One region of the Paenibacillus sp. HJGM_3 genome, then DNA from elsewhere that is predicted to be linked to it. Evidence: riboswitches for the same ligand, from Rfam matches in the RefSeq annotation. Region 1 holds a riboswitch; each other region holds the start of a gene.
What was found. Region 1 has a riboswitch for cyclic di-AMP ahead of ACI5FR_RS28790 (resuscitation-promoting factor). Riboswitches for the same ligand answer to the same signal wherever they lie in the genome.
Positions count from the first base shown of each region.

Region 2: it holds a riboswitch for cyclic di-AMP, as region 1 does, so the genes downstream of both, ACI5FR_RS01805 (hypothetical protein) here and ACI5FR_RS28790 (resuscitation-promoting factor) in region 1, are expected to answer to the same signal.
Region 3: it holds a riboswitch for cyclic di-AMP, as region 1 does, so the genes downstream of both, ACI5FR_RS17190 (TrkH family potassium uptake protein) here and ACI5FR_RS28790 (resuscitation-promoting factor) in region 1, are expected to answer to the same signal.
Region 4: it holds a riboswitch for cyclic di-AMP, as region 1 does, so the genes downstream of both, ACI5FR_RS18800 (C40 family peptidase) here and ACI5FR_RS28790 (resuscitation-promoting factor) in region 1, are expected to answer to the same signal.

Region 1 covers NZ_JBJGED010000035.1:12,334-17,765, reverse strand. The annotation lists gene yabG (sporulation peptidase YabG) at 1-247, opposite strand, end outside; gene rsmA (16S rRNA (adenine(1518)-N(6)/adenine(1519)-N(6))-dimethyltransferase RsmA) at 845-1,717, opposite strand; gene rnmV (ribonuclease M5) at 1,725-2,297, opposite strand; gene ACI5FR_RS28790 (resuscitation-promoting factor) at 2,421-3,551, opposite strand; cyclic di-AMP (ydaO/yuaA leader) riboswitch at 3,832-3,993, opposite strand; gene ACI5FR_RS28785 (ABC transporter ATP-binding protein) at 4,269-5,015, shown strand; gene ACI5FR_RS28780 (ABC transporter permease) at 5,012-5,432, shown strand, end outside.
Region 2 covers NZ_JBJGED010000001.1:417,156-422,587, reverse strand. The annotation lists gene ACI5FR_RS01825 (DUF3533 domain-containing protein) at 1-269, shown strand, start outside; gene mutY (A/G-specific adenine glycosylase) at 345-1,637, shown strand; gene ACI5FR_RS01815 (hypothetical protein) at 1,716-1,883, opposite strand; gene ACI5FR_RS01810 (superoxide dismutase) at 2,096-2,704, opposite strand; cyclic di-AMP (ydaO/yuaA leader) riboswitch at 3,080-3,276, shown strand; gene ACI5FR_RS01805 (hypothetical protein) at 3,390-3,803, shown strand; gene ACI5FR_RS01800 (aldehyde dehydrogenase family protein) at 4,205-5,432, opposite strand, start outside.
Region 3 covers NZ_JBJGED010000015.1:4,297-9,728, reverse strand. The annotation lists gene uvrC (excinuclease ABC subunit UvrC) at 1-1,407, shown strand, start outside; gene ACI5FR_RS17195 (CPBP family intramembrane glutamic endopeptidase) at 1,364-3,007, opposite strand; cyclic di-AMP (ydaO/yuaA leader) riboswitch at 3,293-3,440, shown strand; gene ACI5FR_RS17190 (TrkH family potassium uptake protein) at 3,526-4,866, shown strand; gene ACI5FR_RS17185 (potassium channel family protein) at 4,882-5,432, shown strand, end outside.
Region 4 covers NZ_JBJGED010000017.1:35,592-41,023, reverse strand. The annotation lists gene ACI5FR_RS18820 (hypothetical protein) at 1-122, shown strand, start outside; gene ACI5FR_RS18815 (hypothetical protein) at 187-576, shown strand; gene ACI5FR_RS18810 (threonine synthase) at 634-1,872, opposite strand; gene ACI5FR_RS18805 (LysR family transcriptional regulator) at 2,082-2,969, shown strand; gene ACI5FR_RS18800 (C40 family peptidase) at 3,061-3,537, opposite strand; cyclic di-AMP (ydaO/yuaA leader) riboswitch at 3,541-3,676, opposite strand; gene ACI5FR_RS18795 (hypothetical protein) at 3,810-4,628, opposite strand; gene ACI5FR_RS18790 (M1 family metallopeptidase) at 4,656-5,432, opposite strand, start outside.

The sequences.
Region 1 (5,432 bases):
GATTCCGTTCCCGCTGCCACACCCGGAAGCGGGCCAGCTCGCGCAGCGATTCGTTGACCTTCCGTTGCGTCTGCGCCTGCTGGGCGGGTCTCGCTTCTCTCATTGGCATGAGGTCCTGGATCGGGGAGTCGGCCACCAGCCGATAGTCTACACCCGACAGAACGGCCCTCCGGCTTTCCATGCTGTGGATTTTGAAGATGACATCGCCGCCATACGATTTCCGCACCACCAAATCTCCTTGCTTCATTCCGAATCGCCTCCTCGACTATCCTATGGTGGGAATAGGCAAATGGTGCGGTGTTGGGTGGGAGGAGGCGCATGTAAGGCAGGCAGAGACGTATTGGGCAATGGCAGACTGTTCGCTCCCGCGGTCAACCTGGCTTCTGGCTCGGTTATAGACGTGTTGCTTGGATCGCACAGGCCTTCGGCATGGTGGCAACACGTCTATAAAGGTCGCTCTCCAGCTCAGCTTGACCGCGTCCGCTCAGGTTTGCCCCTGCCCGTAGCGGGCGCCTCTCCCACTTAGGTGGGAAGGGCAGTAAGGGCGGGTGCGCTATCGTTGCACTTAGCGCCTGGTTTGGGGCATCGCCGGCAGCCTGACCGCCCACAGTTAGGAGGCTTGTGGCATTGAAGGATGCTTCTGCTCTCTCCATGGTCATTTCTACTCTACACATCTCCGGATCCCATCTTTCTCCGCTTTTCAACGCTCCTGGTTCCGACTCCTATATGCCGACGGCCAGCTGCGCCCCCGCCCCGCGCAGCAAAAAGCCCGGCCTAGCTTGACTCCGCAGAGGCGGAGCAAGCTGGGCCGGACTTTTAGGAGCCCGAGCCGCGAGAGGCGGCGTCAGCGCGCGGAGGCGATCGCCCGGCTCAGGCGGGCGAATTCGTCCAGGCTGAGCGTCTCCGCCCGACGCGCGGGATCGATGCCGCAGGAGGCCAGGACGGCCTCCAGGCGGGTGCGGTCGTCGCCACGGAAGAACGCGGCCCGCAGGTTGTTTGCGATCGTCTTCCGCCGCTGGACGAAGCAGGCTTGGACGACTTCGAAGAAGAACGCTTCGTCGTCGGTCTCGACCGCGGGCTTGTCCCGCAGCCTCAAGCGAATGACGGCCGAATCCACATTCGGCTGAGGCACGAACACGGTCGGCGGCACGATCTTGACGATCTCCGGCACGCAATAATACTGCACGGCGATGCTAAGGCTGCCGTAGGCCTTGGTACCGGGAGGGGCCGACATGCGCTCGGCCACTTCCCGCTGGATCATGACGACGATGTTCTCGAGCGGCAGCTTCTCCTCGAGCAGCTTCATGATGATCGCCGTCGTGACGTAATAAGGCAAGTTTGCCACGACGCTGACGCCGGAGCAGTCGCGGAAGCGGGTGTCCCACAGCTCCGCCAGCGACAGCTTCAGCACATCCCCGTGCACGATGTGCGCGTTCGGGTATGGTTCCATGGTCTCCGCCAGCACCGGCAGCAGCCGCTGATCGATCTCGACGGCGACGACGGTCTTCGCCGCTTCTGCCAGCTGCTGGGTCAGCGCGCCGATGCCCGGCCCGATCTCCAGCGCGCCCTTCGTAGCGTTCAGCTCGGCGGCATCGACAATATGGTGCAAAATGTTCAGATCGGTCAGAAAATTTTGCCCCAAGCTTTTCTTAAGCACGAGCGAGTGCTTCTTGATTAACTCCTTCGTCCGTCTGGGGGAAGAGACCCGTTCTATCATCCGGCATTCACAATCCTTCGTTAGGGAATCCTTGCTCTACCGCCGCCCGAAATTCGTCTTTCGTAATGCGAAACATCGCGCACCGCTTCAGAAACTGTTTGCCGTTGCAGCACCCGATGCCGAGCCGCTCTCCGACCAGGAGCCGCCGGCGGGCGGCGTCCGGGTGCACGAGCAGGCCGGCCTCCATTAGGTCGGTCTGCGTGACAGGCTCTCCAGCCGAGGCTCCCGCCGCCAACTCGCCTCCCTCATAGTCGGTCCTCACCTGCTCCAGCGCCTGGCGGATCGCTTCATCCGAGGCGTTCTCCACCCCGATATCGCCCTTCTTGGTCGCCTGCTGCTGAGTGAGGAAGGCATGCTTGCACCCGGGAACGCGGGCGGCGATGATCCGGCGAATGCGTTCCCCGGCATGATCCGGATCGGTGAACACAATCACGCCTCGCCGTTCCTGAGCGAGTGCGATTCGACGGAGGACGGCATCATCGATGGCCGACCCGCCGGTCTCGATCGTCTCGGCCTGCACCGCGCGCTGGATGGCGATCGTATCGTCGCGCCCTTCCACTACAATGACTTCTCGAATCACAAGTGCGAACATCCTTTCCAATAAGCAACAAAAAGAAGAGGGGCGGTTCTCCTCTTCTTCCTGCTCCAATTATTTACACTATACCCGAAAAAGGGCCGTTTCATCAAACCTCAAAAAGGGGAATTAATTCGTAGCCGGCTTATCTTTGCCGATAACATAGACCTTGTATCCCCGCTTCACGCCGAACCGTTTGGCGTAATCGAGGCTGTCGAAGTAGACGTCGATCGTATTGCCTTTAATCGCGCTTCCGGTATCTTCGGCTCGGCGCAGTCCGATGCCTTCGATATACACCCACCAGCCGATCGGAATGACCTTGGGGTCAACGGCAATCGTGCGTCCTTCCGTCACTCGCGTCCCGGAGAACGTCATGCCGTATTGGGGATGCTCACTGGACTTGCCCACATCGACGGTGTACGCCGTAAGGGTCACGTTGTTCAGAATCTGCTTATACGCAAACGTCACCCCATTCTTCGATACTTCATCGATATTGGGCGAAGCGGCGGATAAGACTACCACGGGGTTTTTGGTGCCGAGCGCGACGACTTTGTTGACGCTTTCCTCGGCGACTTTCATATCCACAACGTTCTCGGCGACGAGCACGCCGTCTTCGAATGTCTTCTCTATCTTTTTGGCCAATACGCCTTCTTTGCCCTCGGACACCGTCTGCTCTTTGCCTTTGAGCAGGTTCGGGTCGTTTTGTTTGACCGTCTCGAACGGAATCGCTTCCGTCTGATCCTCAACAATCTTGCTGACTCTGACGACTTGCACCGTATCGTTGCCGGCGAGCGGCGATTCCAGAGCGGGAGTGACCTTATCCAGCTCTCCGAGCGATACGTTCAAGTCCTCCAGAGCGGCAGCAACCGTTCTTCCTGTCGTGTATCGGGTTTCCGTGTTGCCATCGGCCGTCAATTGAATCGGATAGGCATGATCGATCACGACAGTGTCCCCGTGCTTCAACTTCGCCTCGAGAGGCAAGGACAATCGATCATGAGCCCCAACCGGGATGGCCAGTTCATCCAGTAGGCGTTGCAGGACCCATTGCTTGGTGCTCACAACGGTTTCTTGTCCATTCACAACTACGGATACGCTCTTGGTAGCCGTACCGTACATCAACACCATGAACATGAAAGTCATAGCGATCGAAAACAAAGCGACGCCTGAAATCAAACGCAAGTTTTCTCGCTTCCATCGCAATGCGAAGGTCATGCTGGATGATCGCTTTACATGGGGTTCTCCTAGTTGAATACCTCCCACTTCTTCGGTCCTCCTTAAGCCCCGCCGTCGAGTGTTAGCTAGATCGGAATTGACGCGACTCTAGAATATGGTAGTGCCGTCTCTCCTTCACTTGTGTGATTTTGGGCCAAACCGCCCCCTCCCATGTGTATGAGAGGTAGTGACCCGTTATCCCTGGGTGAAGGAAAAAATTTCCTTTGGCGCTTTAACGCTGTACCGGGCAATCAAAACAAAAAAGCCGTAGAAGAGGAACTCTTCTCGGCTCTGCGTACTATGCTGACAAGCATAGCTGCCCGACAAAGTGCCCTCTCTCTTCACGCTTACGAGGTTAGCTGACGGATTCGGACGCGAGAGTCGCCCTATTCGCTGCACCAGGCTTCCGCGCCCAGGCCGCAAAATTCACCCCAATAACCCTTGATGGTTCCCCCGTTTTTCATTTCTGAAAACTCAGCGATTGGAAATTGATAGCAATATGAAGTTAAGTTATTATGAAGGTTAGTTTACGATGTTCCTCCAAAGCTGTAAAGCGAGGTCACCAGGTAAAATTAAACAAATCCCTGAATTTTGTGTGATTAATCACACTTTCTGAATGAAAATGCTCTCTCTCGCTCCTGCATGCTCCTGTTTTCTAAAATATTAGGTCATTACTGTAGAAAAATAGGTAAAAATGTACTTGAAATTCCCGAAAATGATAGGATAAAAGCATCAGAACTCATTTCGTCACCGGAGGCGTGTTTAATGGCAGCGATCTTGCAAGTGGAAAATCTGTATGGGGGCTACTTTCTGGGGAAGCCGATCTTGCACGACTTATCGTTCAGCGTGAACCCGGGAGAGATGATCGGGCTGATCGGCTTGAACGGAGCCGGGAAAAGCACCACGATCAAGCACCTGCTGGGGCTGCTCCAACCGCAGCGGGGAGAGATCCGCATCAGCGGCCGCCGGTCGAGCCGGGAGGAGCCGGCCTACCGTTCGCAGCTGGCGTACGTGCCGGAGGCACCGGAGCTGTACGCGGAGCTCACGATCCGGGAGCATTTGCGGCTGAGCGCGATGGTGTACGGGCTCGAGGAGGCCGAATTCGAGCGCCGGATGCAGAGATTGAGCGAGCAATTCCAGATGAGGGACAAGCTGAACAGTTTCCCGCAGCAATTGTCGAAAGGCATGAAGCAGAAGGTCATGATCATGTGCGCGTTTCTTGTCGAACCGCCTCTCTACATTATAGACGAGCCGTTCCTCGGCCTGGATCCCCTCAGCATGCGCTCGCTTCTGGAGCTGATGGTGGACCGCAAGCAAGAAGGGGCCAGCCTCCTGATCAGTTCGCACATCTTGTCGACGATTGAAAAATATTGCGACCGCTACATCGTGCTGCATCAAGGCCGTTCCATCGCCTCCGGGACGCTGTCCGAGCTGAAAAAGCAAGCGGGAGTCGGATCGGCCGACACGCTGGAGGATACTTTCTTCGCCTTGATTGGGGAGGGCGGGCAATGAACGTGCCTCACGAGCTATGGCGCGAACGGTATAAACGGCATCTCGCGTTAGTCTCCCGCTATACACGCGATATGGGCCGAAGCGGCTTTTTCATGTTCCTGCTTATGGTGCTGATCGGTCTCGGCTACTTCTACCAATACTCGTTGCCTCATTTGTCCGCTGATTTCCCCTATTCGATAGTCCTGATCGTGCTCCTGCTGCCGCTTACGGCCATCAGCCCGCTCCGCACCTTGCTGCGGGACGCGGACACCGTGTTCTTGCTGTCTCTCGAATCCGCCATGGCCTCCTACTTCCGGGCGGCCTTCCGGTACAGCCTGATCGGACAAGCTCTCCTCACAATCGCGGTTGTCCTCGCGGCCAGCCCGTTGTATGTACACGGATTCGGGGATCAGGCGGATCCGGTGTGGGCGCTGCTGC
Region 2 (5,432 bases), on a different contig from region 1:
CCATGCCGGTGCTGAACATGCCGGTCGAGTTCCTGCCGCAGGCGACGCAGGACTGGTTGTACTCCTGGTCTCCGCTTCGGATCGCGGCTTCCGGACTGCGTAACGTGCTCTACTACGGCGGGGCCCAGCCTCTCGCATCCAATGGAGCGATCCTGGGTTGGATCGCGGCCGGCTGCGGTGTGGTGCTGCTCGGATCCGGGCTGCGCCCGAATGCGGGGGCGTCGGGGACGGCGGCCGGTAAAGAATCCGGGGGGCTTCAGACGCAATAGGCTTGCCAACCGGGCGGGTTCCATGCACAATAAGAGGATGTCCGAAATCTGTTCAGGTAGAGGAGTCTAAGCGTTATGATGGAGCCCGCGGATCGCAACTTGGTTATATATTCGGAGCCGCTGCTCGCCTGGTACAAAGCCCATCGAAGGGATTTGCCGTGGCGGCGCAGCCGCGACCCTTATCATATTTGGATCTCGGAAGTGATGCTGCAGCAAACCCGGGTCGATACTGTCATTCCTTATTATCACCGGTTTTTGGAAAAATTCCCGACTCTTGAGGCGCTGGCGGATGCGCCGGAGGAGGACGTGCTGAAGCAATGGGAGGGGCTCGGCTACTATTCGCGGGCCCGCAACCTCCAAGCGGCGGTGCGGGAGGTGAAGGAGGGCTACGGCGGCACGGTGCCGGATACGCTTGAGGCCGTGTCCTCGCTCAAGGGTGTCGGCCCTTACACCGCCGGGGCGATCCTGAGCATCGCCTACAACCGGCCCGAGCCGGCGGTAGACGGGAACGTGATGCGCGTGCTGTCGCGCTTCTTCCTCCTGCAGGACGACATCGCGAAGCCGTCGACCCGGGTACGCATCGAGGCGCTGGCCAAGTCGCTGATCCCGGAAGGGGAAGCCCGCGACTTCAATCAAGCGCTGATGGAGCTCGGGGCGACGGTGTGTACGCCGAAGTCGCCCAGCTGCTTGACCTGCCCGGTGATGGAGCATTGCGCCGCCCGGCTGGAAGGGATGACCGAGGCGCTGCCGGTCAAGGCGAAGGCGAAGCCGCCCCGGCCGGAAGCGCGCCTCGTGGCGTTCGTGGAAGGCACCGGCGCGCATAGCGGCCGGTTCCTCATTCGCCAGCGGCCGCAGGACGGCTTGCTGGCGCGCATGTGGGAACTCCCGCACGTAGCGGGAGTTCAGGCGCCTGCGGCGCTGGCCGCGGCCGGTGGGCCGGCCGCGGGCGGCGCGGGCAAGCGCCGCCGGCGGAGCTCGGCGGCGGCGGACGCCGGCGCAGGCACCGGTGCGGATGCGCTCGCGGCTGGCGGCGGCGAGCTCGCGCTGTTCGCGCCGCTCGGCGCGGAGGCGCCTGCGGGCGCGCCGCCCGCGCGCCGCGACGCCGAGCTGCTGCGCGGCGAGCTGGCGGAGCGGCTCGGCCTGCGCGTCGAGCCGGGCGAGTGGCTGATGGCGGCGGAGCACACCTTCAGCCACATCCAGTGGCAGCTGGACGTGTACCGCTGCCGGTTCGAGGGGTTCGTGGAGGGCGGCGAGAGAGTCGGGGACACGGAGGCGTCCCATTGGCAATGGATTGACGCCTCTGACATGGATCGGTTCGCGTTCCCGAATGTGTTCCTCCGTATTATCCGCGAGCTGCAGCCGAAGTAGGCCCGTCCGAATACGATACACCAAAAAGGCGTTCGAGATCGGCACATCCGTGCTCCTCTCGAACGCCTTTTTGGGATGCTACGCGCTGACTCGGGTCCGGCACTTTTTGCACACCTTCAGCTTCTGGCCGTCTTGCTGCGTCCGGGTGTAGAGCAGCTTGATGCGTGTCGAGCCGCAAACCGGGCATGTGCCTCGGGCCCGAGCGGGCAGTTTCCAGAGCGCTTTCCCACGATTGTTTTTGGACATCGGCGGTTCGTCCCTCCGTCATGATCGGCATTCGCTGCATTATATTCAGGACGGGGCCGAAACAGTACGACGGGAGCAGACGGGCGTATAAGTCCCGGTGCTGTAGAGTAGAAAATCTACCTTGGAGCACGGGAAGAGGCGGATCGCGGTGCTGAACGGCACACAAAAAACGCCCGGTCCCCCAAAGGAACCGGACGTCCGTTAACTTCCACTTACTTAGCCGCTTCGTAACGCTTGCCCACTTCGGCCCAGTTCACTACGTTCCAGAACGCAGCGATGTAGTCCGGGCGCTTGTTTTGGTATTTCAGGTAGTAAGCATGCTCCCACACGTCCATCCCGAGGATTGGCGTAGCGCCTTCCATAATCGGGCTGTCTTGGTTCGGGGTGCTGCTGACGACGAGCTTGCCGCCCTTCACGCTCAACCAAGCCCAGCCGCTGCCGAAGCGAGTCGTGCCGGCTTTCGCGAAATCTTCCTTGAACTTCTCGAAGCCGCCCAGCTCGCTGTTGATTGCGTCCGCCAGCGCGCCTGTCGGAGCGCCGCCGCCGTTAGGGCCGATAACTTCCCAGAACAAGCTGTGGTTCGCGTGGCCGCCGCCATTGTTGCGAACTGCGGTACGGATCGATTCCGGTACGCTGTTCAGGTCGGCGATCAGGTCTTCGATGCTCTTCGCTTGGAGGTCCGCATGGCCTTCCAATGCAGCGTTCAAGTTCGTCACGTAAGTGTTGTGGTGACGATCGTGGTGGATCATCATCGTTTGCTCGTCGATATGAGGCTCCAGTGCGTTGTTGGCGTAAGGAAGCGGTGGTAATTGATGTGCCATTCGTGAATCCCTCCTAATAGATATGTATCTCGTACTCCCTTATTATCCCTGATTCGGGACCATAAATCAACATCTTCAACATTTATGTTTCGAAAGTATCGGATGCCAAAAATCACCGTTTACTAGTATGGCTGGCCGGCTTTTTATTATGCATTACCCCGATTTCGCAACATTCAAACCTAGGGCGTGCATTTTCTGAAAATATCCATGAAAATAGAAGATATAGCGAGCAGCATAGAGCATGCGCCCGATCCGCCATGGTTTGGTCAAATGAAAAGTCCGGCAATGCCGTTTTCAATAGACGTGTAATCTTTACAGGCCGCTCCGGCAGGCGTAAGATACAATTCAAGATTCCTGATGCGCAGTCTGCCTGCCATCGGACAATCGCTGAAGCTTCTGCGGAACGCAGAGGCGCGGGGGAACCAATACGCGGTGCATCGGTGTGAGAGCCGACAGGCACGGCATGGGGTGAATCCTGATGCGTTGGAGCGCAAGCTCCACAGCATCGGGTAGGGCGACTCTCACCGCCCGAATCCGGCAGCTAACCTCGTAAGCGTCAGGAGAGAGGATGATGAAGCTTGTGATCGACGACGTCGGCTGCAGGGCTTAGGCCTCTGCGGTTATTTGTTTTGTCCGTTGTTGAAAAAGGAAAAAGCCGGATTTCATATAAAGGAGACAAGGAAGCATGGAACCCTCTATAGAGCGCATCGTGGTGGCAGCGCCGAATAAAGCGGGGGAAGCCTTCGTCGGCGAGCTCCTGCGGGCGCGCATTCCGTTCGCTGTGATCGTCAATAACCGGGTCGAGCTGAACAAAGTTCGAGAGCTGGGGGCCACGGAGTGCATCGAGCTCGACACCGTGGACCAAACGACGTGGCTGCTGCCGGAGTTTCCGGTGGGCCGGGTATTCCTGTTCGAGACGAGCCAGACGCTGACTTGCCGCTATATTCAGATATGCCGGGCCTGGACGGTCCACCCGATCTACGTCATCACCCATTCCGTACACCCGAGGCTGATCTATAAAAGCTTGGGTGCGGCGTACGTCCTTCATACGAATACAAACGATGTTTCTTTTTTGATGGAATCGATTCGGGAGAAGTAGGGAAAGCTCCAGTTTGAATTTGCCAACTTGCAAGTGGACTGGCGAGCCGGGAACGTGCTCTAGTTCCAGTTTGCCAAATTGGATCATGTTTTAAGAGTAGTGCTCCCGGATTGTCCTCCATTAAGCAGGCAAAATCGAATTACACGTGTCCAAACCTGTTCGACTCCTGCTCTAATTCTGCAAAATCGACTTGAATGGGCGAGGGAGCGAAGGCAACAGTATGACTGGAAACTGTGAAGCGGATGACGGGTTAGCATATAGGGGAATCGGAGATCTGGTCCTGAGCGGAAGGGATAGTGGAACAAAGAGATAGAAGAGCCATGCAGGTTATACGAGTCAGTCCGCTAAAGGAAAGGACCTCAACCCACTCAGCAGTGGGATTTGAGGTCCTTTTCGTTTTATTACACAGAAGCAGGCCGATCCATATACACCGTCTTGACTTGGGTGAAAAACTCTCGAGCCGACTTACCCTGCTCCCGGGAGTTGGAGCTCGACTCTTTCATCCCGCCGAACGGGACGTGCGGCTCGGCGCCGGCCGTCTCCGAGTTCACGTGCACGATGCCACACTCGACCTCTTCGACATAGCGCAGCGCTTTGCCCAGGTCGCGCGTGAAGACGGAGGAGCTTAGGCCGAAGGAGCTGCCGTTCACGAGCTGCAGCGCCTCGTCCATGCTCGCCGCAGGGACGACCGCGACGACCGGGCCGAAAATCTCCTCCGTCGCAAGGCGGCTCCCCGGGTTCACCCCGGCGAACACCGTAGGCGCGACGTAGTAGCCGGAAGGATCCAGCGCTTCGCCGCCCGTGACGAGTCGCGCGCCTTCCTCCTGGCCGAGACGGATGTAGTCGAGTACGGTCTTTTGCTGGTCGGCGGAAGCGAGCGGGCCCATGTACGTGGCGGAGTCGAGCGGATCGCCGACCTGCAGCCCGCGGCAGCGCTCGGCGAGCGCCTCGGTGAAGGCGTCGAGCAGCGGAGCCTCGACGATGACGCGGCTCGTCGCCGTGCACTTCTGGCCCGTGGAGCGCATCGCGCCGCGGATCGTCATCTCGACGGCGAGCTCGAGGTCGGCGTCGGCCAGCACGACGACGGCGTTCTTGCCGCCCATCTCGAGCTGGTACTTCGCCCCGCGCGTCGCGCAGGCGATGCCGATGCCCCGGCCGACGGCGTTCGAGCCAGTGAACGAGATGCCGCGCACGGCGCGGTCCTCCGTGAGCACAGGCCCGAGCACGGAGCCGCGGCCATAGACGACGTTCAGCACGCCTTCCGGCAAGCCGGCGTCGACGAGTGCCTGCGCCAGGTGGAACGCAGTCAACGGCGTAATGTCCGCCGGCTTCCAGACGACCGCGTTGCCGTAGACGAGCGCGGGCGCGATCTTCCAGGCCGGGATGGCGATCGGGAAGTTCCACGGCGTGATGACGCCTACGACACCCAGAGGCTCGCGGCGCGTGTAGAGCAGCGTGGTCGGGTCTTGCGCTGCATACACTTCGCCGGTCTCTTGGCGTGCTTCCCCGGCGTAATAGCGCAGAATCGCGGCGGCGCGTAGCGTCTCGCCCTTCGCTTCGGGGAACGTCTTGCCCTCTTCGAGCGCCAGATCGCGGCCGATGGCGTCGGCGCGAGCGGTCAACAGCTCG
Region 3 (5,432 bases), on a different contig from region 1:
AACTTCGAACGGGCGAAAGAGCTGCGCGACCTCATTCACAGCATCGACGCCCTGATGGAGAAGCAGAAAATCACGATGGCCGACCGGACCGACCGGGACGTATTCGGCTACGCGGTGGACAAGGGCTGGATGTGCGTGCAGATTTTGTACATCCGTCAGGGTAAGCTGATCGAACGGAAGACGTCGACGTTCCCGTACTATAGCGACGCGTACGACGACTTCATCTCGTTCGTCACGCAATATTACGGCGACAACCCGGCGTTGCCGCGGGAGATTTTCCTGCCGGTCGAGACGATCGAAGCCCCGGCGGCTGACAAGGGCATGCCGGCTGGAGAAGCTGCCGCCGCGAAGGAAGCGTCGGTGTCGGCGGCGGCCTTGGTGGCGGCTATCTCCGCCGAGTCGGCGGAGAGCGACCTACAGGCCGACGCCGACCACACGGCCGACGCAGCGGATGTAGCCGACGTCGGTGGCGTCGATACTGCTGCCGCCGTCGCGGCCGGGGAGGCATCCGCCGAAGCGCCGTCCGCCGCCACCGTAGCCAGCCGCGACGCGCGCGAGGCGCTCGAGAGCTGGCTGAAGGTGAAGGTGGTGCAGCCGCAGCGCGGGCTGAAGAAGCAGCTCGTCGGGATGGCGATGGAGAACGCCCGGGTCGGGCTGGAGGAGAAGTTCCGTCTCATCGAACGGGATGAAGGCCGGACGGTCAAAGCGGTCGAGAACCTCGGCCAATGGCTCGGTACCGAAGCGATCCGACGCATCGAGGCGTTCGACAACTCGAACATCCAGGGCACCGATCCGGTGTCCGCCATGGTTGTCTTCGTCGACGGCAAGCCGGACCGCAAGGAATACCGCAAGTTCAAGGTGAAAACCGTCCGAGGACCGGACGACTACGAGACGATGCGGGAAGTGATCCGCCGCCGCTACGAGCGGGTGCTGAAGGAGAGCTTGCCGCTGCCCGACCTCGTCGTCGTCGACGGCGGCAGAGGGCAAATCTCGGCCGCCTTGGACGTGCTAGAGAACGAACTGGGCCTCTATATCCCGGTGTGCGGCCTCGTGAAGGACGAGAAGCACAAGACGGCGCAGCTCATGATGGGGGATCCGGCGGAAGTCATACCGCTCCCGCGCGACAGCCAGGAATTTTATTTGCTGCAGCGTATCCAGGACGAGGTGCACCGCTTCGCGATCACCTTCCACCGGGAGACGCGGGCCAAATCCATGGTCGCCTCCCGGCTCGATTCGATCCCGGGTATAGGCGAGAAGCGGCGCAAGGCGCTGCTCAAGCATTTCGGATCGATCAAAAAAATCGGAGAAGCGACCATCGAAGAGCTCCGGTCGCTCGGAATCGGCGAGAAGCTGGCCGTCGACATCAAGAAGGCGTTGCAGGGGGAAGAGTCGACCCCGACGACTTGAGCCGGGCGCCGCGACGACGGTGCCACCACCAGATCGCGCCGGCTACCAGCGCCGGCGAGGCCAGGTAGACGATGCCGGCGAGCGCCAGCCCGGCATCCGAACCGCCGATGAGCGGCAGCGCCATCAGCGTGCTGTCAATGACGGCGTGGGCGAAGAGCGCCGTCAGGAAGCCGTACTTCAGCATGGCATAGCCGAACAGGAGCCCAAGCAGCGTAACCTCGATCAGCCGCGTATACACCGGATAGATCGGATACAGCGTGTGGTTGAACGCCCAGATCAGGCTCGGCGCGAGCACGGCGATGAACTTATGCCGAATCAGACGATGGAAGAAGGCGACGCCGAATAATCGGTAGATCGCCTCTTCGGATATCGCCGCAGCCCAGGCCATGAGCGGGAACAAGCCCGGGTGCAGCAAGTTGTAGTACGAGCTGCTCGGGTCGTTCACCGACCACATGCCGAACCCCGCCTGCGCGATCCACAGCATGACGCCCTGCAGGCCGAGCATGAACAAGGCGAGCCCGTAGCCGCGTCCCATCGAGCGCAGCGTCTCCCGGCCGAACTCGGTTTCCCCCCAGCGAGGCCAGGCGGCGCCATCGTACACCCGCCACATGGTCGTCCCTGCGGTGAGAGACAAGTACGTAACCAAGCCCAAGGCAGCCGCGAACAGGGTCGAGATGATCGATAGCGCGATCGCTGTCGCATGACCGCTGAACGGATCCGGGCTTTCGGAGAAGCCGAGCGCTTGCATCGCCGGCAGCTGGTTCCAGTTGTTCAGGGCGTACAGCCCCACGAACACCAGGGCGAGCAGAACCCCTCGGCGGAACGCCGTCACCTTGCGCAGCCGGATCGCATAATAGATCGCGCCTAACGCCATGATAGCGGTCAGGATCAAATTCCAGCGCGACATGCCGCCGGAGGCCGATTCCTGTCGGTCCAGCCAAGCCTTGTAGGCGTCAGGCGCTTGAAAGCCCGCATGGTAGGCGGTTACCTCTAGTCCGCGCACTTCCACCTCGCGCTCCAGTACGGCGTCTCCTATGCGCTCTCCCGGGATTGTGAACACATAGCGGTAAGGATGCTTCGAATCCGGCCCTCGCACGGTGTATGATTGCGGCAGTAACGCATTTTGCCTCAAATAAGTTTCCGCGATCCGTTGTCCCTCTTCCTTGGCCGGGGCCGAACCGACCGCTTGCCTGCGCCAACCGGCCACGGCGCCCTTTTCCATCTCGATGTCCACCAAGTAACGAGCGCCGGAGCTATTCTCCATCTCCACCTGCCAATATTCAACCGGATACAGCGTCCGGTAGCGTTCGGCATAAGCCGGTGCGAGCTTTTCTTTGGTTAAATAGCCGCTCAGCACGGTATCAACCTGGAACGAGACCGGGCCGACGATACGGAAAGGGGAAGTTCCGCCGGTCTGCTGCTTCACCCACGCTTCTGCGGCCGCGGCAGCCGCCTGCTTCGTCAGAGCGCGGTCGGTTTCGACCGAGAGCTTGGTGCCGTCTCGTCCGTTAGCGACAGGCAGCCAATTGGTGGCGACGAACAGAGCGAGGCCGATCACAGCCAAAGCGATCCAGCGATAACGGTTTACGAATATGCGCATACAAGAGCTCCTTTTTAAGACCGCTTCCGAAAAATTTTGAAACTTGGATAAACTTGGTCGGGGATTCGTAATTAAAAGTTAGCACACCTCGCCGGGAAAACCAACTTTCCCTCCTCACCTCTATTATTATGGCTAAAACGAAAGAAACCGCTCAATAGTTCAGGCTAGTCGATGAAAAGAATGCTCTGGCCTCGCCAATTCCTGAGTGTTAACGCTTTCCGAGCGCTATTTCGGCCCAAAAAGACTTTGTACTACGCTGGGAAGAGGACTATAATACGAATCAATTGAACAAAAAAGCCGAATTTCCAAGGGAAAACGGGGGAACCATTTAAGTAGGGGTGAATTTTGCCAGCGATGCTCGGCATCGTCAGCGAATAGGGTGGCCTGCCACCCGAATCCGTCAGCTAACCTCGTAGGCTATGACAGGGAACCAGACCGCAAGGGCATTGGGCTTCCGATGCCTTTTTTCTGCTGCCTTCCTCCCGTTTTTCCCAGGATACAATTGAGGTGACCCCAGCTTGAGTGTAACGAAAAAGTTTCTCCAACTTACGCCTCCGCAAATTTTGGCGCTTGGTTTTGCGGGGATCATCCTGTTAGGCGGGGTCTTGCTGTCCCTTCCGATATCTTCTTCCAGCGGACTAGGCCTGGACTTTATCGATGCCCTCTTCACTTCTACATCGGCGACATGCGTGACGGGACTCGTCGTCGTGGATACGGGCACTTATTTCAGCGTATTCGGTCAAGTTGTCATTATGATCCTAATCCAGGTCGGTGGACTCGGCTTCATGACGATGGCGACGCTGATCGCGCTCGTGCTCCGCAAAAGAATCTCCCTGAAGGAAAGGCTTATCCTGCAGGAAGCGATGAACCAAGGGAGCATGGAGGGCATCGTACGTCTCATTCGCAAGGTGCTGGTGTATTCCCTCACGATCGAATTGACGGCTGCGCTTCTGTATGCGATCCGCTGGTCGTTCGATATGAGTGTCGGCAAGGCGGTGTACTTCGGGATCTTCCACGCAGTCGCCATGTTCAACAACGCCGGATTCGATATTTTCGGCGGGTTCCGCAGCTTGACGATGTATGTGGATGATCCGATCGTGAATCTGGTGACGATGCTGCTCATTATTTTGGGCGGGCTCGGGTTTATCGTCATCTCGGATGCGATTGAGTACCCCAAAACTCGCAAACTATCGCTGCACTCGAAGGTCGTGCTGTCCGCCACATCGTTCCTGATCGTGATCGGCGCGATTGTCGTGTATGTGTTCGAATATACGAATCCGGCTACGCTGGGTCCGCTGGATTGGACGGGCAAAATTTGGGGCGCCTTCTTCCAATCGGTTACCCCGCGTACGGCTGGAGCCAATACGATCGATATTGTCGGGATGAGGCAGGCGACGCAATTTTTCACGATCATCCTTATGTTCATCGGTGCATCGCCGGGTTCGACGGGGGGCGGGATCAAGACGACGACCTTCACTACCTTGATCGGGGCCGTGATCGCCATGATCCGCGGGAAGGAAGACATCGTGTTGTTCCATTACCGGCTCGCGAAGGACCGCATCTACAAGGCCATCACGTTGACCATTGTTGCGTTGTCCCTGCTCGTGTTCGTGTCGATGGTGCTGTCTACCACGGAGGATCACAACTTCCTGATGATATTGTTCGAGGTAACTTCCGCCTTCGGTACGGTTGGGCTCACCATGGGACTTACGCCCGACTTGACGGTGTTCGGCAAAATACTGATCATGCTTACGATGTTCGCGGGTCGACTCGGGCCCTTGACGCTCGCTTATGCGCTTGGACCTAAGGCGGAGAAAGAGCTGTACCGGCACCCGGAAGGCAAAATTATTATCGGTTAGGGGAAATGAGTAACAATGAAATTAAAACAATTCGCAGTCATCGGGCTCGGCCGCTTCGGCTCCAGTGTGGGGGCGGAATTGATCCAGCAAGGCTTCGAGGTCATGGGGATCGACAAAAACGAAGAGGTCGTAGACGAAATGTCGGATAAGCTGACGCATGTCGTGGCCGCCGACTGTACGGACGAGGAGACGCTGAAGGCGCTTGGCATCCGCAACTTCGACTGCGTTATCGTGGCGATCGGCGACGATATCCAGTCCAGCATCCTGACGACGATCCTGCTGAAGGACTTGGGGGTGCAGACGGTCGTGGCCAAGGCGCTGTCCGACCTGCACGGCAAAGTGTTGGAGCGGATCGGTGTGGACCGCGTCATTTTCCCGGAGCGGGAGATGGGTATCCGCGTCGCGCACCAGCTGACCTCGCCGAACCTGCTCGATTATATCGAATTGTCGAAGGATTATACGATTGCCGAGCTGTCCGTGCCGAAGTGCTTGAACGGCCGGTCGCTAAAGGACTTGGATCCTCGCGCCAGACACGGCTGTAGCGTAGTGGCAATCAACAAGAAGGG
Region 4 (5,432 bases), on a different contig from region 1:
ACTGCGGGCAGTGGAACGGCTGCTGCGGGGACAGCACAAGCGATCCGAGCGGCTTGTGGTGCGATGTGGAGCGGGAGGAAGAGGCGGTCAAGAAAAGTGGTCGGAACGGGCAAAAATCCTGATGAATTTCCTGGCGTCGCATGGTAAAATTAGTTCGCTGGAACTATGTGTGGCGGGGGGCTTGTTGTGTCCGGAGAACTACGTGTGGCTCATTGCCCGGGCTGCGGGAATGTGTACCAAAAGAACTTTCGCAACATGTGCGTGAATTGCGCAAGCGAGGAAGACAAAACGATTCAAGCGGTGGAAAGCCAGTTAAAGCGCAACCGCCACCTGACCAACGAGCAACTGGCTGAGATGAGCGCCGTTCCTGCGGGCAAAATCCGCGCTCTGATCCGGAAAGGGAAGCTGAAGCTGTTCGATTACCCAAATCTGGTGGATGAGTGCGACCTGTGTTCGGCCCCGATTCGCCAAGGGAAGCTTTGCTTGGATTGCACCGTCCGCATCCAAGGGGAGATCAAGCATGAGCTGAACCGGAAGAAGTCCAGCAAAGACCAAACCTTTTTTACGAGGGATTAGTTCGCTGTTAAAATTGTGAAAGCCGACCTGCCGTGGTCGGCTTTTTTGTGTGCTCCTTTAGGATGCCGAATGGTCCTTCAACAGATGGCCGGTCAAGATACAGGCGGCCGTCTCGTCTGGGTGGATCGTTCCCGACGCGACCAACTGGCGCAAGCCGGCGACGGTCGCGGCCGAGGCCGGCTCGCAGCCAATGCCGCTGCGGTCGATCACCGCCTTGGCCGCGAGGATGTCGGCATCGCTGACACACGCGGTCACGCCGTTCGTGCCGCGAATCGCGTAGTGCAGCGCCTTTTTCCAGCTGGGCGGATAGCCGATGTTCAACGCGGAGGCGACCGTGTGCGGGTGAAGCTCCGGCTCGAGCCCGAGCTCCGGCACAGGCACGGGTGCCGGTGCAGCGGGTGCGAACTCTTCGCGATCGGCCTGTGCACCGAGTGCGGCGACGAGCCTGTGGAACGGCGCGGCGCCTTCCGCCTGCACGACTGCCACCCGAGGCAGCCGGTCGATGAAGCCGAGGGCATACAGATCGCGCAAGCCTTTGCCCAAGGCGGTTGCGTTGCTGAGTGCGCCGCCGGGGACGACGATCCAATCCGGCAGCGTCCATCCCAGCGTGTGCGCGAGCTCGTACACGATGCTCTTCTGGCCCTCGATCCGCCAAGGGTTGATCGAGTTCACCACGCAGGCGCCCGTGGCGCAGGCGCCCGTGGCGCCGCCCCCCGCCTCCCCCCGCAGGAGGGAGGCGATCCCGGCGTCGTAGCCGGCGCCGGTCAGTGACACGACGCGCGCCCCGTAGGCTCGCGTCTGATACAGCTTGCCGGCGGCGACGTGCGCGTCCGGCAGCAGCACGACCGCCTCGGCGCCCGCCATTGCGGCGTACATCGCGAGCGACGCCGACGTGTTGCCCGTCGACGTGCAGACGAAGCGGCGATGGCCTTCGGCCATCCCGCGCGAGACGGCAGCCGTCATGCCGTTGTCCTTGAACGAGCCGCTCGGGTTCTCGCTCTGCGCCTTCAGCAGCAGCCGGCGCACGCCGGCATATTTCGCGACGCTCTCCGGGGCATACAGCCCGGTGTTGCCTTCGTACTTCGTCACGATCGACTCGAGCGGCAGTTCGGGGTCGATCAGCTCCTTGTACCTCCACACCCCGCTGGCGTAGGGGGTCATACGCTCAGCCAGACGTGCGTCGAACAGCCGCTTCAGCCGCTCGGCATCGAGGCCCCGGACATCGAGCTCGACGTCGTACAAACCCCCGCAAGAGCATTGCAGAGGATGGGATTGCCCTTGCTCCTGCACTTGCATTTGACTATGCCCATGACCCTGCCCTCGCCCTTGCCCTTGCGCCCGCGGCTGTCCGCAATCCCAGCAAATCCAGGTTATCGTCATCTTGCAGCCCTCCTGTGTATTGGTGGTGGTGTTTAGCTCCACAATACATCAGCACGATTCATAAAACTAATATATAATAATACTCTATATATAAATATAATTTATGAGAAACAGGAGGGACTCGGATGAATTTGCATGCGCTGAAGCTCTTCCACACCGTAGCCCGCGAAGGCAGTGTGACCCGAGCGGCCGAAGTGTGGCGCATCAGCCAGCCGGCGGTCACGATTCAACTGCGCAATCTGGAGCGGGAGCTGGACCTCCCGCTGTTCGAGCCGAAGGGCAGGGGGATTGCCCTGACGGAAGCGGGGGCGATGCTGGCTGAGCAAGCCCGGCGGCTGTTCGCGCTCGAGGAAGAGATCGAGACGAATGTTGCGCTCCACCGCGAAGGCAAACGGGGTAAGCTTCGGATTGCGGCCACGAGCCTGCCTGCCCACCGCCTGCTGCCACAATGGGCCGCCGGCTACAAGATGCGCTATCCGGACGTAGAGCTCGTCCTGAGCTCCTGCAACAGCCAGGAGGCGGGGGAGCGGCTGCTCGGCTATGAGGCCGACCTGGCATTCATCGGCAGCGGCGAAGCTTGGCCGGAGCAGATTGATCGGGAACTCCTATTGGAAGACGAGATGGTGTTCGTCGTGCCGAGCGGCCATTCTTTGGCGAATAAGGAAGCGGACCTGGAGACGATGATGCGGGAGTTTTTTCTCGTGCGGGAAGCGGGCAGCTCCGCTCGCGACAGGCTGGAGCGGCTGTGCCGGGAACGGGGGCTGAGGCTCAGGATCGGCCTGACGTTCAACGGGATATCCGAGATGATCCGGGCCGTCGCCGCCGGCTATGGAGCGATGTTCGTGTCGCGGCTCGAGGTTCAGTCCGCCCTGTCGGACGGCGAGGTGGCCACCGTCCGGGTGCGGGGGGTGTCGCTTACGAACCCGATCCACATGTGCCGGCGCAAGGGGGAGACGCTCACGCCGACGGCACGCCATTTCGCAGCTTGGGTTCGAGAGCAGCTCGCCCGTTAGCCCCGGACAGAATACAAGCCCGGCACGGCGGGTAGTTCCGCAGCGTGCAGGGCTTGTGGGGTCACTCCAAAACTTTTGCTCAGAGGGTGTTTCAATTGGTGTAGTCTGCGGTTAACTGATTGTAGAGGTCGTCCCACAGAATACGGCGAGCGGATACGTACGTCTTCACGTAGTACTTCTCGCTCAGGTTGTTCTTCACAATGCCCTTGTCCGTGGCAGAGTGGATGAACACGCCATCGCCCAAGTAAATGCCCACATGGGAGATGCCGGAGCCGTCGGTGTTGAAGAACACGAGGTCTCCTTGTCTCAGGTCCTCTTTCGGAATCCAATACCCTTCCTTGTTCTGGGCCTTGGATTGATGGGTGAGCTCGTAGCCGAACTTGGCGAACACGTACTTGGTGAAGCCGGAGCAGTCGAAGCCGGTCTCAGGCGACATGCCTGCATACTTGTACTTCGTGCCTACCAGCTCGTCCACGGTGTGTTCGAGGACCGTTTCTGCGGAAGCGCTCCCAAGTTGAAAGCAGAGCAGCATCGCAAGACTGACGAACAACAAAGAAACCTTTTTCAAACAACAAACTCCTTCCAGAGCCTACGAGGTTAGCTGAGGGTTCGGTTGAAGGTTCCCTATGATCACTTTGAAGCGAGATCAATTCACCCGGATTGGTTCCCCCGTTTCCCGATAACCGGGAATTCGGCAAATATCGATTGTTTTTTCGTTCCGGCAGTATATATTCGCCTTGGTCTGCCAAAATCCTCCTCTCTCAGCAAAAAAAATCGCCGAAATGCAAAAAAAGCCCGAGATCCTTAGCGGATTTCGGGCTTTTAAGGGTAAAAACCGAACTATGTGCCGTGATTTTCTGTAAAATGGTGGTATTGCGTCGAAACGGCCCACAGCTTGAACAGCATTTTCAGCACATGGAACGCTTGATGCAGGATCAGGGCGGAGATGCCGGCCCACCATAGCGTTGCGGTTAAAGTCAAAGCGGTCAAGAGCCCCGAGAACAGGAGAAGCAGGGAAGCGAGCACGAGTGCTACGGGGAACCGCCGAATGAGGACGCCGATTGTGTCGAGCGTTGGCGCTTGCGTCGTACGGCCGATCATGATGTACAGGAAGATCAAATGGATCATGTAGCCGTAGGCGAACATGCCGACGATCCAGGGCGCGAGCTGCGAGAGCAGCTGCTCGTACGAGGTGAAGGCGTGAATCGCCCGCTTGGCGATAGGAATAAGCCAGTATAGCGGAATGACCGTAAAAGCCATCTGCAGCACGTAGTACAGGCTGAAGGGACCGCTCAGTTCCTTCACCCCTCGGAAGAAGCGGTAGCCCGCGTTCAGGTGGGTGTTGTGAATGGAGTAGAAGATCCCGGCGTTGATCATCGGGGTAAGCGCCATTCGAATCAGAATTAGTGCGCATAAAGTCCATAGGTAAGGATGGCTTATATTCGTCTTCACGAGTTGGAATTCCCCTTCGGCGAGGAACAGGTGCGTTGCAGTACTCGGCAAGTGGCCGCCGGGATAGCGGTGCATGAGCGGGACGACGATCGACTTGACGAACAAGAGCAGCATCAGCCCCCAAACGAATTGATACAGCCATAGCACGATCAGCAGAAAATATTGCGAAACGGTCGTTCGGAACCCGTCCTTCAAATAATGCAGCATCGCTTTTTGCTCCTTCCCCGCCAGGGCTTACCAGGCGACCCCGTCTACTAACGTCTCGATCAGCTTTACCAGCCCGATGTTCCATCGGACCTTCCATTGCTCATCCACCTGGGTTTGATAAAAGTTGTTCATGCGTTTGTTCTCCAAAATCAGCGTGTGCTGCGGATCGATGGCGACCCACTCCAGCGGGGCGTTGCTCGTAAGCGTGAACAGCACTTGCGCGTCGTGGCCTTCCCATGTGCGATCGACGGTAGAGCCGTCCGTAAAATGGAACTGGACCGGAACGTTCTTGTAGGAAGCCCCGAGCTTCCGTATGACTACGCTGTTCTCGTATACGCTCTGGCCGTCCACTTTCGTTCGTTTCGACAGCACCTTATCGACGGTATAATCCGCCATCATGCCGCCGTAGACGAATTGATCGAAGAACCCGCTCCAACTAGACTTGGTGACGTCCTCCAGCGTTTTCTGGAAATCCGCAGTAGACGGGTGGCGGAAGCTCCACCTTTCGAAATATGTGCGCATGACGCGCTGCATCGTTTTCGGGCCGATTTGATCCTCAATGCCCTTAAGCACGAGCTTGGCCCGGGTGTATACGTTGTCGGCGTAATTGCCGTGCGTCGGATAGGCCCAAGCATTTTGCTTCAGAGGAGCCGGAGAGGTCATGTAGCTCGATTCCAGCGGGAGGTTCGGTTTTTCGCCGAATTCGTTCTCCATCACGAGGTCCTCGGCATAGGACGTGAATCCTTCGTCGAGCCACGCCTCCTCGAATTCATTGCTCGCAACCATGCCGTACCAATACTGGTG